DNA from 3 places in the Anaerocolumna sp. genome. Region 3 is predicted to be linked to each of the others. Evidence: predicted binding sites of a transcription regulator. Region 3 holds the regulator's gene; each other region holds the start of a gene.
What was found. Region 3 encodes HrcA, which represses chaperone genes, less so after heat shock. Its sites were predicted from a motif close to TGTTAGCACTCNNNNNNNNNGAGTGCTAACA; they were not measured.
Positions count from the first base shown of each region.

Region 1: a site for HrcA is predicted at 3,473-3,503, ahead of RT261_RS12425 (co-chaperone GroES). Genes of this name have one in related genera too.
Region 2: a site for HrcA is predicted at 2,653-2,683, ahead of RT261_RS17800 (Hsp20/alpha crystallin family protein). Genes of this name have one in related genera too.

Region 1 covers NZ_DAMAUC010000014.1:3,405-10,215, reverse strand. Annotated here, with positions in the region: gene RT261_RS12440 (glutamine--tRNA ligase/YqeY domain fusion protein) at 1-1,474, shown strand, start outside; gene RT261_RS12435 (DUF2225 domain-containing protein) at 1,488-2,333, shown strand; gene RT261_RS12430 (DUF6062 family protein) at 2,482-3,195, opposite strand; gene RT261_RS12425 (co-chaperone GroES) at 3,581-3,868, shown strand; gene groL (chaperonin GroEL) at 3,945-5,570, shown strand; gene RT261_RS12415 (DUF6106 family protein) at 5,816-6,313, shown strand; gene RT261_RS12410 (sodium:solute symporter family protein) at 6,524-6,811, shown strand, end outside.
Region 2 covers NZ_DAMAUC010000028.1:34,807-41,617, reverse strand. Annotated here, with positions in the region: gene RT261_RS17805 (CehA/McbA family metallohydrolase) at 1-1,992, shown strand, start outside; gene RT261_RS17800 (Hsp20/alpha crystallin family protein) at 2,136-2,567, opposite strand; gene RT261_RS17795 (cation-transporting P-type ATPase) at 2,727-3,068, opposite strand; gene RT261_RS17790 (hypothetical protein) at 3,385-3,705, opposite strand; gene RT261_RS17785 (ABC transporter substrate-binding protein) at 4,101-5,060, shown strand; gene RT261_RS17780 (ABC transporter permease) at 5,299-6,231, shown strand; gene RT261_RS17775 (ABC transporter ATP-binding protein) at 6,231-6,811, shown strand, end outside.
Region 3 covers NZ_DAMAUC010000012.1:119,156-125,966, reverse strand. Annotated here, with positions in the region: gene dnaK (molecular chaperone DnaK) at 129-1,991, opposite strand; gene grpE (nucleotide exchange factor GrpE) at 2,099-2,713, opposite strand; gene hrcA (heat-inducible transcriptional repressor HrcA) at 2,800-3,834, opposite strand; gene hemW (radical SAM family heme chaperone HemW) at 4,056-5,213, opposite strand; gene RT261_RS11705 (DUF3201 domain-containing protein) at 5,278-5,766, opposite strand; gene lepA (translation elongation factor 4) at 5,901-6,811, opposite strand, start outside.

The DNA of each region.
Region 1 (6,811 bases), on a different contig from region 3:
AAGATTTGATGATACCAATCCAACCAAGGAAAAAACAGAATTTGTAGAATCCATCATAGCTGATGTTAAGTGGCTTGGCGGAGATTTTGAAGATAGATTGTTCTTTGCGTCTGATTATTTTGAACAGATGTATGAAGCAGCTGTTAAATTAATCAAGAAAGGCAAAGCCTATGTCTGTGAATTAACGGCTGACCAGATTCGTGAATACCGGGGTACCTTGACAGAACCAGGAAAAAATAGTCCTTATAGGGAACGTTCGGTAGAAGAAAATCTAAAATTATTCGAAGAAATGAAAGATGGAAAATATGAAGATGGTTCCAAAGTATTGAGGGCGAAGATTGATATGACGTCCCCTAATATTAATATGAGAGATCCGATTATTTATCGTATTGCCAGAATGCATCATCATAATACTGGGGATAAGTGGTGTATCTATCCTATGTATGATTTTGCACATCCTATAGAAGATGCTATTGAAGGCATTACCCATTCTATTTGTACTTTGGAATTTGAAGATCACAGACCACTATATGACTGGGTGGTTGATGAAGTAGAATATGAAAATCCACCAAAGCAGATCGAATTTGCTAAATTATATTTAACCAACGTAATTACAGGGAAAAGATATATCAAGAGGCTGGTGGAAGAAGGAATCGTTGACGGCTGGGATGATCCTAGATTAGTATCTATCAGCGCTTTAAGAAGAAGAGGATTTACACCGGAATCCATTAAGATGTTCATGGAGTTATGTGGCGTGTCTAAAAGTAACAGTTCCGTGGATTATGCCATGTTAGAATACTGTATCAGAGAAGATCTTAAATTGAAAAAATCCAGAGTAATGGCGGTATTAGATCCAATCAAATTGGTAATTACCAATTATCCTGAAGGACAGGTTGAATATGTAGATGTGCCTAATAATCAGGAGAACGAAGAAATGGGAACAAGACAAGTTCCATTTTGTCGTGAGTTATATATAGACAGAGAAGATTTTATGATCGAACCACCAAAGAAATATTTCCGCTTATATCCGGGAAATGAGGTCCGTTTAATGCATGCTTACTTTGTAACATGTACGGATTACATTACAGATGAAACCGGTAAAGTAACAGAAGTTCACTGTACTTATGATCCGGAAACAAAGAGCGGTTCCGGCTTTACAGGACGTAAAGTAAAAGGTACCATTCACTGGGTTGCACAGCCAACTGCTGTGAAAGCAGAAGTAAGATTGTACGAGAATATTGTAGATGAAGAAAAAGGCGTATATAATGAGGACGGAAGTTTAAATCTGAATCCAAATTCCATTACTGTTTTAAAAGAATGTTTCGTAGAGCCTAGTGTGGAGAATGCAAAAGCATATGACAGTTTCCAATTTTTAAGACATGGCTATTTTTGCGTTGATGCAAAAGATTCAGAAACGGGGCACTTGGTATTTAATCGAATTGTGTCTTTAAAGAGCTCATATAAGCCTGTTTAGAGGAGGATAAAGAATGGCTAATTTATTTTCAGGATTAGAGGCCTTTGGCCTGGGGAAAATGTCTGATTTGGATGTATATGCTTCAGAAGATAAGAATAACAAAAAGTCAGAGAATTCTGCAGAGGCAAATGAAAAAGAAAAGATAGTAGAAGCAGATTTTCTTTTTGACAAAACGTATACATGCCCTGTTTGTGAGAAAGAATTTAAAGTAAAGACAATTAAAACAGGTAAAATCAAACTGGTTTCCGCAGACACAGATTTACGACCAAAATATCAAAATGTAGATTCATTAAAATACGATGCGGTTGTTTGCCCTCATTGTGGATATTCTGCATTAAACCGTTTCTTTAATTACATGACTTCAGCACAGGCTAAATTAATCAGAGAACAAATTTCAACTTCATTTAAAGGAATTAATGAGAATTGTGATGAATATACTTATGATGATGCCATTGCACGTCATAAACTGGCCTTGGTTAACACCATAGTGAAAAAGAGCAAAATCAGTGAGCGTGCTTATACTTGTCTAAAGACAGCATGGCTCCTTAGGGGAAAGGCAGAAACCTTGCCGGAGGATACTCCTGACTATGATGAGCAGATTGAGCAGTTACAGATTGAGGAGTTAGAATTCTTAACTAACGCTTATGAAGGTTTTACGGATGCGTTTTCTAAGGAAATGTTTCCTATGTGCGGAATGGATGAACATACAGTAACCTATCTGGTAGCGGATTTAGCCAGAAGAGTAGGAAAGCATGATGAAGCCAGCAGATGGATATCAAAAGTTCTGATAGCCAGAAACGCCAATGAGAGAATTAAAGCAAAAGCAAGAGATTTAAAAGAATTATTAAAGAATAAATAATATGCTGTTGCAGTATAAAGAATTGTCATTCTAAGAGCATAATAAAGCAAAGATTATGCTTGAAGAATCCTATAATAAGAATAGATTCTTCACATTTTGCCCACCTAAGAACTTAGAATGACAGCTTTATGCCAACAGCTTTTTTGCTTTAAAGGATACTGTTGGTTTTTGTTATACTGCGGGGCAACGCATCCTTGGAATTTTTCCAAGGTTCATTGTTATTACGGTAATCAAATTTATCAATAAACCATTCCAAATCATCTTTTACACGTTTTATATTACAAAAATACAAATCATTTAGTTCATTTATAAATTGTTCTAATAGATTTCCATTTAAATATTTGGATGCTTCTTCATAAAGAAGTCCATAATGAGAGGTACAAAATCCTTTGGAATTGGAAAACCTGCTGCGAAATTGGTCATCATTTTTATAAAGTGAGAATATGGTAGCGATATAACGCTCAAATGTAGTATTAATTTTGCTGCAGATAAAACAGGAAGATTCTAACTTTTTTATATAAGAAGCAACAGCTGATGGTTCTTGCTTTTTTTTGAATAGAGAAGCAGAGGTTTTCACTTTGTTAGAGGAGAGTGACTCCAAGTGTTGTATGGTTTTATCCATATGGGTTTTTAATATGAGAGCTAAACCAAGGCGATTCTGATTTTCATACAGCAGCCTTAAATGGTGATTACAAAAGCCAACTTTATCGGTTTCTTCTCTTATATCATCCTCCATATAACTTGGCCCCATGGTGAATTCAATGGCATTCGTTTCCAATGTTTTTATCATAAGGCATAGGGGGCATTCACAATCATCTAAGAACGCGTCGTTAACTGGAATGGTGTACAGTTTTTCTTTCATTTGAAACCTGCCTTTACTTTTTGACTCATTATACCATTTGGGGTAAACCTATTCAAGTGTAGATAATTACAGGCAAATATCTTGTCCAAAATGAATTATTTATCCGCTGATAAGATAGATTTTAAAGAACTTTCGAGGAATAATAATGAAAAAGTGAGAAATAATAAGAAATAAAGAGTAAACAAGAGAAAGACAACTAAAGGACATGAATTCAAGGAAAATTAAAACAGAAGTACATTTGCATATTAAAAACAAATTTACTAATATATAACTTATCAGTTAGCACTCAATCGAAGCGAGTGCTAATAACATGAAAAGGCATAAAGAGTCTATCAAAAAGAAAGCCTTAGAACTGTATATCAAAATGTTTAAGGAGGAAAATGATATGAAGTTAGTACCATTAGGAGACAAAGTAGTATTAAAACAACTACTGGCAGAAGAAACAACAAAATCAGGTATTGTTTTACCGGGTCAGGCAAAAGAAAAGCCACAACAAGCTGAGGTTATTGCAGTTGGACCGGGCGGAGTGGTAGACGGCAAAGAAGTTACAATGCAAGTGAAAGCAGGAGATAAAGTTATTTTCTCCAAATATGCCGGAACTGAAGTTAAATTAGAAGATGAAGAGTTTATTGTAGTAAAACAAAACGATATCGTTGCTATCGTTGAAGACTAATTATGAGAACAGTTTGAAGATAAGTATTTTCAAATTTATTAAAAAGGTGCTAAAGCGCTAGAATCGGAGGTTTGACATGGCTAAAGAAATTAAATATGGTGCAGAAGCTAGAGCTGCATTAGAAACAGGTGTAAATAAATTAGCAGATACAGTAAAGGTTACATTAGGACCAAAAGGTAGAAATGTTGTTTTAGATAAATCATTTGGATCACCACTTATTACAAACGATGGTGTTACCATTGCAAAAGAAATTGAATTAGAAGATGCATTTGAGAATATGGGTGCACAATTAGTTAAAGAAGTTGCAACTAAAACAAACGATGTAGCAGGTGATGGTACAACTACAGCTACAGTTTTAGCACAGGCAATGATACATGAAGGTGTTAAGAACCTTGCAGCAGGAGCAAACCCAATTATTTTAAGAAGAGGTATGCAAAGAGCTACAGATTGTGCAGTGGAAGCTATTAAATCCATGAGCTCTAAGATTACTGGTAAGTCTCAAATCGCAAGAGTTGCAGCAATTTCTGCCGGAGATGATACAGTTGGTGAAATGGTAGCAGATGCTATGGAGAAAGTTTCTAACGATGGTGTAATTACTATTGAAGAATCTAAGACCATGATGACTGAGCTTGATTTAGTAGAAGGTATGCAATTTGACAGAGGATATGTATCTGCTTATATGTGTACTGATATGGACAAAATGGAAGCTAACTTAGAAAATCCATATATTTTAATTACAGATAAGAAGATTTCTAATATTCAGGAAATCCTTCCTTTATTAGAACAAATCGTACAATCTGGTGCCAGATTATTAATTATTGCTGAAGATGTAGAAGGAGAAGCTTTAACAACTTTAGTAATTAATAAATTAAGAGGAACTTTCCAAGTAGTTGCTGTAAAAGCTCCTGGATATGGTGACAGAAGAAAAGCTATGTTACAGGATATCGCTATCTTAACAGGTGGTACTGTAATTTCTGATGAGCTAGGATTAGACTTAAAAGAAACTACTATAGATCAACTTGGACGTGCAAAATCTGTTAAAGTTCAAAAAGAAAACACTATCATCGTAGATGGTGAAGGAAATAAAGATGAAATTACAGCAAGAATTTCTCAAATCAGAGCTCAAATCGAAGAAACTACTTCCGAATTTGATAAAGAAAAGTTACAGGAAAGACTTGCTAAATTAGCTGGTGGTGTAGCTGTTATCCGTGTTGGTGCTGCTACAGAAACAGAAATGAAAGAAAAGAAACTTCGTATGGAAGATGCTCTTGCAGCTACCAGAGCAGCTGTAGAAGAAGGCATCGTAGCAGGCGGTGGATCTGCTTATATCCACGCATCTAAAGAAGTAGCTAAATTAGCTGCATCCTTAGAAGGTGATGAAAAGACCGGTGCTAACATAATCTTAAAAGCATTAGAATCTCCATTATACAGCATTGTTGACAATGCGGGACTAGAAGGCTCCGTTGTTGTAAGTAAAGTAAGAGATTCTAAGACGGGAGCAGGTTTCAACGCTCTTACAGAAAAATATGTAGATATGGTAGAAGAAGGAATTCTTGATCCTGCTAAGGTTACAAGAAGTGCACTTCAAAATGCAACCAGTGTTGCATCTACATTATTAACAACAGAATCTGTTGTTGCTAATATTAAATCCAACGAACCGGTTATGCCAGCAGGTGGAGCAGGCGGAATGGGAATGATGTAATAGAAAACCTTCTATAAAACATAACACCCTTTATAGCAAGGGGCTTTTGCAATAAGAATGCCAAATTTGCAAAAGCTCCTTGTTTTTGTATAAAATAATTTCTAATACATGCTTTTACTTTTGTCTATTTTTTAGTATAATGGTTGATAGGACATAATAATGAACCAGGCAGGTTGCTATAAGATGTAAAATCATTATTATAAAGTAAAAAATAGCATGTATAAAACAAGTAGGAGGATGGGTTAATGAATGAATTATATGCAGAAGCCGGAGTGAAACGAAAAGATACTATCGGTACTTATGCTTTACGGTTCATATTAATTTTTGTAGCTATACTTTCTTTCCTTTTAGCATCACTTAATACCATAATGCTAATTATAGGAACAGTACTAATTGTTCTAATCGTATTCATGTTTCCACGATTAAATGTAGAATATGAATATGTTTTTTGTGATGGTCAATTGGATTTTGATAAAATAATGGGTAATGCTAAAAGAAAAACTGCATTAAAAATTGACTTTGAACAGGTAGAGATTATGGCTCCTCACGGTTCCCATGAACTAGATTCCTATTCACAGGGAAATCTGGCTACAAAAGATTTTACTTCACGGGGAAAAGATATAAAACCATATGTAATTATATATAGGAATGGTGAGACAAAATTAAGAATCCTGTTTGAACCAAATGAAAAGATGCTTGGCTGTATTAAAATGAAGAGTCCGAGAAAGCTTGTTTCATATTAGAAAGTGTATGGATTCAAGTTTAACGGCAATAATAGAAAGAATCAAACGTATAGGTTTGGTTCTTTTTTTCGTACTAATATTACAGCATGAATAAAAATGGAATATTCACTAAAACAACAAACAATAATCACAGTTTTATTGTAATTTTGCATGAAAAATGATATAATTATTACGTACTTAAAATAATAAATAACAGCAGGAGGGAATTTTATGAATGTACAAATTATTCCACTAATTATTGTTATTATCTACATGCTATGCATGCTTTTAGTTGGTTATCTAACCAATAAGCTTGCAATCAAAGACAGTACGGATTACATGCTGGCAGGACGAAGAATGGGACTGTTTATGGTAGCCTCTTCCCTTTCAGCAAACAACATTGGCGGAGGAAGTACCACAGGTGTTGCTGCTAAGGCATTCTCAGGATGGGGATTAAGTGCAGCATGGTATGTATTAGCTGCTGCAGTAGCAATGATTCCATTAGCCTATTTTGCTCCT
Region 2 (6,811 bases), on a different contig from region 3:
AAGACCGGCGGTAAATTAATTAAAGTTTATGGTGAAGTAACAAGAGTGGAAAGAGTAGAAGATGCTGTAACTTCCTTTATGGTGAAAGGTGAAAATGGAGTTTCTATCCGAGTATTTATTAATGGATATATCTTAAGTTCAACTGGTTATGACCCTACAACCGAACTTAAAGAAGGAGATATGGTTACGGCAATCGGTTTAGCTTCCATGGATACAGAAGGTGTTAGAATTCGTGTACGTGACCGTGCTGAAATTGTATTAGATGAGATTCCACCTGTTAGAATCACAGATATAGCAGAAGTTCGTGAGGGTAAAGTGGATGAAGTATATACCGTTGAAGGCTATGTAACAGCAGGAACAAAGGTGGGTAATACATTTGCTGATATCATTTATATCCAGGATACAACTGGTGGAATTAGTGTAAGTATTCTTGTTCTTGATAATGTAAAACTTGGTCAAAAGATTAGAATTACAGGTAAATTAAATGCACACGAAAATGATCTGGTATTAATCGCTTTTGAAGAAGACCTAATGGATCCTGAAATTAATCTGATTAAACCGGAACTGGTTACTACAGCAGATGCCGCTAATTATGACAAGACAGGCGGTAAGTTAATCAAAGTTCAGGGTAAAGTAACCAAAGTAGAAAAAGTGAAAGATTTGGTATCTTCCTTTATAGTTAAGGATGAAAGCGGAGTTTCCATCCGGGTATTTATTAATGATTATATTATAAGCTCAACTGGTAAGGATCAAACAACAAATCTTAAAGCAGGTGATATGGTTACAGCAATCGGTTTAGCTTCCATGGATAAGGAAGGTGTTAGAATTCGTGTACGTGACCGTGCCGAAATCGTTATAACCAAACCAACTGACCCAACAGATCCAGGAGTTCCTCCAGTTAACCCGCCAAGTGGAACAGGAGTTGAAAGTAATGTTTCGGTAGAACAAAACGTTAGTGAAGATGGAACAAAACATGAAACTATAACCACGAAAACATCCGTAGACAGTAAAGGCAATCAAGTACAAGAAATTACGAAAGTAATTATGGACAGAAAGACGAACAAAGTATTAGAGACCATTACAGAAACCAGAATAGCGGATAGAAAAACTGGTTCTACTTTAAGAATGGTTATTACAAAAGGTGAAAAGAAAGAGGATATTAAGAGAGAAATGTTTATTGAAGCAGGAATCTCTGCATCTTCCGTAAAAGATAATAAAGCCATGGTAACATTAAACATTCTTCCGGAATATATAATGGAACAGTTTAAGACATTAGGCGGAAAAGTAAAAGTTAACGTATCCGTTGGAATGAATACTTCAAAATTGACCGCATTATTAAAAGACAAGAAAGTGAATGAAGTAAATATAACAATTCCAATCCCAGAAGAAATCACTTCCCAGGATAAGATTATATTTAATGAAATTATCTTAGGAAAAGATATTATCAATGAAGCCAGAAAACAAAAGCAAACAATTCGTGTTGTAGTAACTGATGATAAGAAACAAGAAATTTACTCCATAACTTTTGATGGTAAAGAATTAGGCAAATCAAAAGAAGTATTAGAGGATGTAAATGTATCATTAGAAATATTACAACCAAATAAACGAAATAAGATATTCAACCTAATTAACTCCACAATACCTGACAATGCAAAACACAGAGGTCTTGTTCTGGAATTGAAACAAAAAGGCGATCTTCCTGTAACAGCAAAAGTTAAGGTTTATGTTGGTAACCAAAAAGGATTTGTGGACGGAGATAAGGTATATGTATACCTGTTTAACGAAAAAGCTTCCATTGGCAAGAATCTGTATGACTTCCGATTAGAAGAAACAACAACTTCGTCCTTAGTAATTAGTAAAGGCGGATTTATTGAAATGAATATTCAAAAAGGTGGAAGTTATGTATTAATGCCAAAGAAAGCAAAGCAATCTATAGTAGCTGTTAACACAAATAAAGCGGCTGATGCTAAAAAAGAGACTAAGACAAAATAATACGCTGATTACAAAGGCTGAAAATCATAGATTAAAAATACATATTGATAAAATCTTTTCTCGAAAAGGATAACTGCATAAAAAAAGGGCTGCTGCAAAGTTTGCAACAGCCCTTTCTTATAGGAGATTATTAAAAGTTCTTATTATTCAATAGGGATATATTTCTGTTCTTCTATATTATTTTGGTTATTTTCCTTTGGGAATACAACGGATAAAATACCATCCTTAAAGGAAGCTTTAAAATCTTCTTCTTTTAAGCCTTCACCTACGTAAAAGCTTCTCTGGCATTTACCGCTATAACTTTCTTTGCGAATATATTTTCCTTTTTCATCTTTTACTTCAGTGGAAGATTGTTTATCCGCAGCTATTGTCAAATAACCATTGTTTAATTGCGCCTGTATATCTTCTTTCTTATAACCCGGCAATTCAACCTCAAGTTGATAATCGCTTCCCAGGTCTTTTACATTGGTGCTCATCCATCTGGAAGAAGATACGTTGAAAGCGGATGGAAAAGAAAACATATCATCGAAAACATTGTCTACAAATTTGTCATTAAAAAGTCTTGGTAATAACATATACATTCCTCCTTGAAATTTATTTATGAAGCTTGCTAATTCATAAGTTTTATTCTATTTGTTCTATATGTAATATAACATCTAAAATTAGCGCTGTCAAGAGGTGAGTGCTAATTTCACAAAAAATTCACAATTAAAAAGCTGCCGTAAACTATTATTCTAAAGCACAAATCGATGCTCCTGCCAAAAGCTAAAAACACCATTAATGATAGTTACCATGAAAATAGCAATACCTAACTGGGGCATATCCGCGAAAATCGCCACGGTACCACCAATCCATAATAAAATCGCCATTAAGTGGGTAAAGTTACTAAGAAAGATTAGCAGCGAAGATTTTTTCTTCTTTTCTTCAATTAAATTCTTACCCTGTTTTTTCTGCCTTTCTTCTGCTTCCGTGTGTGAAAGGCCCTCCGGATTTGTTCCAAGTGCCTTATAAACTTCAATAACAGGAAGTTTAAATATTAATTCTTTTGCATTTGAAGCCATGTCTTTACTACTCAATTTTCACCAATCCTTCTTTCTATAATGTAAAAAAGTTATGCCTTAACTTAGAAAACAAATGTGGATTATACTACTTTAATTTTGGGATTACAATTGATATTAAGAAACCTTAACACAATCTTTATATCCTTAGAAAACCGTGCGTAAATACTACAATATTGATATGGTGTAGTTATCTTTGGCTTAAAAGAATTTTTTCATTCATATGGAAGTGGTATAGAATGTAAAAGAATTTTCAAAGAGAGAACATTCCTGAAATAACAAAGATATCTCCCATAACAGACAGGAGATATCTTTGTTTTTATAATTGAACTGACTATTCTTTTTCTTCTTTAATTTTAAGATAGATACTTGTAAATATTTCATACATTTTTTCGTATTCATCGTTGCTTATTATTTGACGTTTAACGGAATATTCACATAAGAAACTGGAATATGCCACAAATTTAATAAACTGGGCAAGTAAGTTATATCGTTGTGTTTCATAATATTTTTTTATAATATCGTAATTATACAGGGTTATTTCTACAACAGTACTATCTGCTATATTATCAAGAACTTCTTGCATTTTATCAAATTTTGATTCTACAAATAATTCTTTTAAGTCTGTATTTAGATTATTAATTTCTTCAGTCAAGTTATACCTTCTTTCTATTTATATGTATATAGAGTATAGCAATTTGCCTATCCATTATAACATATCAGTTTCCTATTTGAAACAAAAATAAATCGGAATAAAACAATGGCTTAAGTAAAACTTAATTGCCGAAAAAGGAATTGACAAAAATAAATTTTTATAGTACACTTTATTAAGTGAAAGCACTAAAGCTTTAAAGCGGCTATGTGCTAAAGATAAGGATATTGGGATAATAACGGTTGTGCTGTTGAACAAAGTTGCTGTCCTAATTAAAAGGTGCTAAAGCACCAGAATCGAGGTTAGGTTGAAAACAAGTTTTCAACCCGGCAAATTGTCCTGGAACACAATTTGCTATGGTTATTAAGAAGCGCTAAAGCGCTAGAATCGAGGTTATTATGAAAAAAGGGAATAAAGCATTGGTAATTTTATCAGTCTTAGGATTAATTGGTACAGCACTAACAGGCTGCGGTAAGAAAGATGGGGTATTCAATATAGGTGTAAGCCAGTATGTAGAACATGCTGCATTGGATGCATCTTATAAAGGCTTTGTGGATGCGTTGGCAGAAGCCGGATATGTTGACGGTGAAAAGATAAAGATAGATTATCAAAATGCCCAGGGAGATCAATCCAATACCAATACCATTGCTACTAAATTAGTAAATGATAACAATGATTTAATATTGGCAATTGCAACACCTTCTGCACAAGCAGTTGCAAATGCTACGAAAGATATACCGGTATTAGTAACAGCTGTTACAGATCCCTATGATGCAGGTTTGGTAGAATCCAATGAAGTACCTGGAGGAAATATATCTGGAACTTCTGATTTAACTCCGGTTCGAAAACAATTTGAATTATTGACACAATTACTACCTAATGCTAAAAAAGTTGCCATTTTATATACATCAAGTGAAACCAATTCTAAAGTACAGGCACAAATGGCAAGAGATGCCGCAGCAGAATTTGGACTGGAAACCCTAGATGCCACCGTATCCAATACAAACGAAATACAACAAGTTGTGGAATCTTTAATTGGAAAAGTGGAGGCGATTTATGCTCCTACGGACAATTTAATTGCAAAGGCAATGCCAACTGTTGCCATGGTTGCAAATACCAATGAGCTTCCGATTATCTGCGGTGAAAAAGGTATGGTAGAAGCAGGTGGATTGGCTACATACGGAATAGATTATTATGAACTTGGTAAATTAACCGGTCAGCAGGCAGTTCAAATTATTGAGGGAAAAGCAACAGAAGACATGCCAATTGGATATCTGGCCGAAGAAAATTGTGAATTGACAATTAATGAAGAAGTTGCTAAACAGCTTGGTATTGAAATTCCCCCAGACTTAAGATAAATGGAAGCTTAAAATAAATGGAAGCTTAAAATAAACGGAAGATTAAAACAAGCAGAAGCCTAAAACAAGCAGAATTAAATAGAACTTGGTTCAATAAATTATATATTGGATTGAAAAAAGATTTTGCATTGCAAAGTCTTTTTTCGCCGTCTTATAGAAATAAAACAATAACAAGATGATTTTAGAATATAAGAGATACAAAATAAAGCGGTATGATAGCTGCAGAAAAGAGGCAAATATGAACTTATTACTGTCAATATTAAGCGGAATGTCCCAAGGATTATTCTGGGCTATTTTAGCATTTGGAATATATATTACATTTCGTATATTAAACTTTGCAGATATGACTTGTGAAGGAAGTTTTGCAACGGGAGGAAGCGTTTGTGCATTATTAGTGGCAGGATTTAACTGGAATCCGTTTTTAAGCCTGATTGTAGCAACACTGGCTGGAATGGCGGCAGGTGCTATAACCGGGTTGCTACATACAAAATTAAAGATACCTTCCATTTTAGCAGGTATTTTGACTATGATTTCATTATATTCTATAAATTTAAGAATTATGGGTCAATCCAATACACCGTTTTTACGTGATAAAAGAACGATTATTACAATGATAAAAGATTTATTACCACCGGCAAAAGAGTTAGGCATGAAAGATTCCACCTTGCAGATTTTAGTTGTCATAGTACTAGGTGTTTTATTCTCTGCTCTTATGATTGTATTTCTATATTGGTTCTTTGGGACAGAGATTGGCTGCGCTATTCGAGCTACTGGTAATAATGAAGCAATGGTGAGGGCACAGGGTGGAAACACCAATAAATACATTATCATAGGATTGGTAGTTAGTAATGGACTTATTGCTTTATCCGGAGCTTTGGTTGCACAAAGCCAGGGATACGCAGATGTAACCATGGGAGTTGGAGCGATTGTAATTGGTCTGGCCTCTATTATTATTGGTGAAGTGATATTTCACAAAAAGATATCTTTTGCTCACAAATTAATAGCCATTATAGTAGGTTCTATCATATACCGTATTATAATTGCAATTGTGCTATATATAGGATTAGATACCAGTGATTTAAAACTTTTAACTGCAATTGTTGTTGCCATAGCCCTTTCTATCCCGGTGATTAGAAAGAAAAAAGTTGTAGTGATACAGGAGGAAGACTAATGCTTAGAATAGAAAATGTATATAAAACATTTAATCCTGGAACCATCAATGAAAAAAGAGTTTTAAAGGGATTAAGTTTACATCTGAATCCTTCTGATTTTGTGACCATTATTGGGGGTAACGGTGCCGGCAAATCAACTATGTTAAATATGATCGCAGGTGTACATGTACCTGATGCTGGCAACATCATATTAGATGGAATCAATATAACCGGAATGCCGGAATACGAAAGAGCAAAATATTTAGGCAGAGTATTTCAGGACCCTATGATGGGAACTGCCGCCAATATGGAGATTCAGGAAAATCTTGCCCTTGCTTTCCGTAGAGGAAAAGGGCGAGGCTTAAAATGGGGAATCTCCAAGGAAGAAAAAACAAAATATACAGAGGCTTTAAAAATTCTGGATTTAGGATTAGAGACAAGATTAACATCCAAAGTTGGACTTTTATCCGGCGGACAAAGGCAGGCACTAACTTTGCTTATGGCTACTTTACAAAAGCCAAAGCTGTTATTATTGGATGAACATACGGCGGCTCTGGATCCTAAAACCGCCAATAAAGTACTGGAAATAACAGAACATAT
Region 3 (6,811 bases):
AATAGGCAGTCAAAAGACCGCCTATTTATAAATGTCAGGGAACGACCCGTAACCAATATACTATACAAAATATTTGAAAAAGTCAACTCTGGAAAATCACCATATCAGGTTATTTATGCCTGCTGATTTTATACTTCTCTGTAGTCTCCGTCTACTACATCATCAGCAGCAGCTCCGCCGTCGGTTGTAAAATCCGGTGCAGGTCCGCCTTGCGCACCTTGAGCTCCCTGTGCCTGTTCATATACTTTTGCGAAAAGGTTCTGAGCACTTTCCATTAATTTTTCTTTTGCAGCTTTTAGATCTTCTACTTCTCCATCAGACATAACTTCTGGATTTGCTTTTTCCACTAAGTCTTTTAAGTGATTCAAATCAGCTTCTACCTTAGATTTATCCTCTGCACCAAGTTTATCACCTACATCACTTAACGCTTTTTCTGTCTGGAATACCATAGAATCTGCTTCATTTCTAACTTCAACTGCTTCTTTACGTTTCTTATCCTGTGCTTCGAATTCAGCTGCTTCTTTCACTGCTTTTTCGATATCATTTTCAGACATGTTAGAACCGCCTGTAATAGTAATGTGCTGTTCTTTACCTGTTCCTAAATCTTTTGCAGATACATTTAAGATACCATTGGCATCAATATCAAAAGTAACTTCGATTTGAGGAACACCTCTTCTAGCTGGTGGAATACCATCTAGTCTGAATTGTCCAAGACTCTTGTTGTCTTTGGCAAATTGTCTTTCACCCTGTACTATGTTAATATCAACTGCTGTCTGATTATCTGCAGCTGTTGAAAAGATTTGGCTCTTCTTAGTAGGGATAGTTGTATTTCTTTCAATTAATCTTGTTGCAACACCACCCATAGTTTCGATACTTAAGGATAACGGTGTAACGTCAAGTAACAGAATGTCTCCTGCACCAGCATCTCCTGCTAATTTACCACCTTGAATGGAAGCACCAAGAGCAACACATTCATCAGGATTTAGGGATTTGGATGGTTCATGACCGGTTAATTGTTTTACTTTATCCTGTACAGCAGGAACACGGGTAGAACCACCAACAAGTAAAACTTTACTTAATTCTGAAGCAGCAATTCCGGCATCTCTTAATGCGTTTTGAACAGGAGTTGCTGTTCTTTCTACTAAATCATGAGTTAATTCGTCAAACTTAGCTCTTGTCAGGTTCATATCAAAATGTTTTGGTCCTTCTGCTGTTGCAGTAATAAAAGGTAAGTTTATATTTGTTGTAGCTGCAGAAGATAATTCTTTCTTTGCTTTTTCTGCTGCTTCTCTTAATCTTTGAAGTGCCATCTTATCTGTTGATAAGTCTACACCTTCTGTCCTCTTAAATTCATCAATCATATATCTTGTAACTTTTTCATCAAAGTCATCACCACCAAGTCTGTTATCACCGGAAGTAGCTAAAACTTCAATAACACCGTCACCGATTTCGATAATAGAAACGTCGAAAGTACCGCCGCCTAAATCGTAAACCATGATTTTTTGTTCTTTTTCATTATCAAGACCATATGCTAAAGCTGCAGCTGTCGGCTCGTTGATAATTCTCTTAACATCAAGTCCGGCAATTTTACCAGCATCTTTTGTAGCCTGTCTTTGAGCATCGTTAAAGTAAGCCGGTACGGTAATAACCGCTTCGGATACTTTTTCTCCTAAATAACTTTCTGCATCCGTTTTTAATTTTTGAAGAATCATTGCAGAAATTTCTTGTGGTGAATATTTCTTATCATCTATTTTAACTTTAAAGTCAGTTCCCATATGTCTTTTAATAGATGCAATTGTTTTATCAGCATTTGTTACAGCTTGACGTTTTGCAGGTTCACCAACTAATCTTTCACCTGTCTTTGTAAATGCAACTACGGAAGGAGTAGTTCTGGCACCTTCTGTATTGGCAATAATTACTGGTTTTCCACCTTCCATAACGGCAACACATGAGTTTGTCGTTCCTAAATCGATTCCTATGATTTTGCCCATAATTTATTCCTCCTAAATTTTTCAATTAACAATATGAATTATTACAAATTAATAATAAAATTATAAATAAATATAAATGTATTTACTAAATAAACAATTATATTGCTTTAATTAACAACTCTTACCATACTATGTCTAACCACAGTATCTTTAAATATATAACCTTTTTGGAATTCCTCTGCTACTATGTTTTCTCCCAGTTCAGGATCCTCTGAATGCATTACCGCATTATGAAGATCGGGATTAAATTCTTTTCCGGCAGCTTCTATTGGTTTTAAACCGGATTCTGTTAAGGTATCCATTAATTGTTTGTAGATTTTTTCAATGCCTTGTGCAAATCCACCGGACTTTTCTTCTTCTGTTAAAGTTCCAAGTCCTCTTTCAAAATTATCAATAACCGGAAGAACTTTTTCAACAATATCTCTTGCGCCGATTTCAAACATCTGAGATTTTTCCTTTTCCGTACGCTTACGATAATTATCAAATTCAGCAAAAGTACGCTTTAATCGGTCCTCCAGTTCTTCAATCTTTAAATCTTTTGGATCTTTCTTCTTTTCTTTCTTTTTAAAGAACTTTCCGGATTTCTTATCTCCATCATCAGTGCTTTCTTCATCTTCAAGATTCTCATCTGCATTTTCTTCATTACTTGATTCAAATTGCTCGTTTTTATCTTCATTTTCTAAGGTTTGGTTTGCACTCTCTGGATTTATGTTGTTTTTCATTTCTTCCTCTTGGTTAACTCTATCTGTCTTTAACTCTTCTACAGAATTATCCTTGCCTTCCACTTTTGTTACCGCCTTTCCTTATGTTAAGTTTTTTTCTTAAATATTTCATCCAACTGCACCATAAGTGTATGCAGCGTACTGACTACTTTTTCATAATCCATTCTCTTTGGACCAATAATGCCTATCTTGCCATAAACACCATCTTCTATTTCATAAGTGGCTGTTACAACAGAACAATCTTTCATAGCCTCTACGGGAGTTTCACTTCCAATATATACTTGGATGCCTCCCTTTTCAGAATCTTCTGCAGGGGTAGCGGCCACCAGCTCTGTCAGTTGATTCTTTTCCTCAAAAGTATTCAGTAATTCTGATACTTTATCCATATCACTAAGTTCAGGATATTTTAACATATTGGTTGCACCACTGGTGTAAATCTCTACATTCTTTTCTTCACTGATTGCCTGAGCAATTACATCAAGAATATCACTCACTACACCACTGTATGAACCTGCCTGTTCTTTCATTTTCTGGATAATAGTCAGATTAATTTCAGAAAGATCTAATCCTTGAAGGAAAGTATTAAATACAATATTTAATTTAAGAATAATCTCTTTATCTAATTTCTCTAATGTATTGATTATCTTATTCTTTACTATGTTGCCTTCCAGTAAAATCACAGCAAGGATCTGATCATCATCCACTTCTGTTAATTGTATGAACTTCACTTTTCTGCTTCGGTATTGAGGTTTTGTAACTAATGTGGCATAATTGGTATTCGCAGCTAGTAACTTAGCTATTTGTTTTAATAAGGTATCTATCTTATCTGCTTTGTCTACCAGAAGTACCTTCATATCTTCTACTTCCTGAATTTTGTCTTGCAGCATAGTATCTACATACAAACGATATCCTTTATCAGATGGAATACGACCTGCCGAAGTATGGGGTTGAACAATATATCCCTGTTCTTCCAAGTCAGCCATTTCATTGCGAATTGTTGCGGAGCTTAGATTTAAATCGGTTAATTTAGAGATTGTCCTGGAGCCGACTGGTTCGCCGGTTTCAAGATAATTTTGAATAATTGCCTGTAATATCTTTAACTTCCTATCATCCAATGCCATCTAATCACCCCCAACTTTGTTGTTAGCACTCACTATCAAGGAGTGCTAACATCTTTATACATAAAATAGCACTATCAAATTGCTTTGTCAAGAGTTATTTTACTCAATTGTTGAGAAAAATATATTTTATTTCTCTATTTCTGTCTATAAAATAAAGAAAAACTAATTTTTAATTTAATTTTTTAATACTCTCATTTTATATTTTAAAAACAAATATATATTTAATTATCCAATAAGAATCTGGACATAACCACATTGCTCAAATCTATTCCCTTTTCAGTAAGGAATATGCGGTTATTCTTCTCCATAAGTAGATTCTCATCAAAAGATTGACTTAAAACATCTCCATAGATATTTTCTATATCTTCATGAAATAAATCTTTAAATCTGCTTTTTTGAATTCCTTCCATCATTCTTAATCCTAAAAACATAAACTCTTCCATTTGCTGTTTTCTATCCAAAGATTCTATATTTTTTCTTAACCTGTTTCTATCATTGGAGTTCCTAATATAAGCATTCATATTTTCTTCATTGTGGCACCTTATATTATTTAATAAAGAAGAGGCTCCTAATCCTAACCCCAAATAATCTGTTCCGGTCCAATAAGAAGAATTGTGCTTACAGGCAAAACCTGGCTTTGCATAATTAGAAATCTCGTATCTATCATATCCGGCATTCTCAAGAACTTCTTTTGTCTTACTATAAATCCGTCTATCAAGATCTTCATCCTGATCCTCTTCACTATAACGTTCAAAAAAAGGCGTACCTTCTTCCAAAATTAAACTATATGCAGAGATATGTTCCGGTTTCAACTGGATAACCTTCTCCAAAGTACTGACCCACTGTTTAATAGTCTGTCCCGGTAAAGCCGATATTAAATCCACATTAATATTACAAAATCCCAGTTCTCTGGCCATGTAATAATTCTCCTCAAACTCCTCATAGGAATGAATTCTTCCTAACAACTTCAATTCTTTATTATCTGCTGACTGGAGTCCAAAACTAATGCGGTTGATTCCTGCCTTCTTATACTCTCTCAACTTTTCTTCATTTACAGTCCCAGGGTTTGCTTCCATAGAAATCTCTGCCTGTTCACTTACATTAAAAACTTCTTTAACCGCTTTTAAGATTTTCCCAATAAACTTTCCATCAATAGAAGAAGGAGTACCCCCGCCGATAAAAATCGTCTTAACAAGGTACTCCGCTGCCAAATCCTTATTAGAGAATATCTCCTTTATCAAAGCCTCTACATAAAGTCTTTTTGTTTCTTCACTCGCAGGTCCCGAAAGGAAATCACAATATTCACACTTTTTCACACAAAAAGGGATATGAATATATAGCCCTAAGCCTTTTTTACTATCTGTCAACTTATTTTCCATAGTGTACCTCCTTTCAAAATTCTTCTATATCCTTTTAATAATCATCTGCCACTTAATAATCTTCTTATAATATATATGTACCCATTGATTCCAGTTTTTTAACCATATTTAATAAATTAGACTTATCTTCGAGATAACTAAATTCAAATTCGATTCCAACTTCCTTCTCATTACTCCGACTTATTTTTTCCGAAATATCATCAAGCTTTAAAGCAGCATTGTAAAAATCACTAAGATAATCTTCTACTCCATACACTTCAAATTTATAATCCGAAATTATCTCCCAATGGAATAAAACTGCTTTTTCTTTCTTCATTTTGAATTCTATAAAGGTACGATTCATGTCGATTCCAATATCACAAATATTCTTTATTGTAACAACGGGAATAGGGTAATACTCTAAAAACCATTGGTTATCTTCCCTCATGGAATGATTATTATAAAATCCCCACTGGTAATCATAGTCTAATTCCTTTAATGCTTTTAATAAAGATTGTAAATATTCATAAACAGGCCTGTATATATCATTCAGTATCTGCATCCTTTGTTTCATAAGTTCCTCCAATTTATTTTCTTGTTAAAAAACGAAGTTTAAAGTATTTGAGAAAAAATGCAAGCAATAAGCTTGCATTTTCTCAATATTAGAGTCCTATAAAAACGTTGCCCTGTAATAAGACATTCCTTCCTTTAGTCTTCGTCCAATTTAAGCACACTCATGAAGGCCTTCTGAGGGATTTCTACATTACCAATTTGGCGCATACGTTTCTTACCTTCTTTTTGTTTCTCAAGCAGCTTTCTCTTACGGCTGATATCACCGCCGTAACATTTTGCAAGAACATCCTTACGCATAGCCTTTACCGTTTCTCTTGCAATAACCTTGCTGCCGATAGCCGCCTGAATAGGAATTTCAAAAAGATGCCTTGGAATCTCATCTTTTAGCTTTTCGCACATTTTTCTTCCTCGTTCATAAGCAGTTTCAGCATGAACAATAAAGGATAAGGCATCCACTTCTTCCTTGTTAATAAGAATATCCAATTTCACAAGAGTGGATTCTTTATAACCTTTTAACTCATAATCAAAGGAAGCATACCCTCTTGATCTAGATTTCAAAGCATCAAAGAAATCATAGATAATCTCATTTAGAGGAAGTTCATATTTAAGAAGTGCTCTTGTAGCCTCCATGTATTCCATGCCAAGATAAACACCCCTTCGTTCCTGGCATAATGACATAATAGAGCCGACAAATTCCGTTGTAACCATAATCTCAGCACTTACTACCGGTTCTTCCATATAATCAATTTCTGAAGGATCAGGCAGATTAGAAGGATTAGTGATTTCAAGTACCTGTCCATCTGTTTTATAAACTTTATAAATAACACTTGGCGCGGTAGTTACAATGTCCAGATTATATTCTCTCTCCAATCTTTCCTGAATGATTTCAAGATGCAGCAGACCTAAGAAACCACAACGGTAACCAAATCCTAAAGCAACGGAAGTTTCAGGTTCAAATTGCAAAGAAGCATCATTTAGCTGCAATTTCTCCAGCGCATCTCTTAAATCCGGATATTTTGCTCCATCAGCTGGGTACATACCGCAGT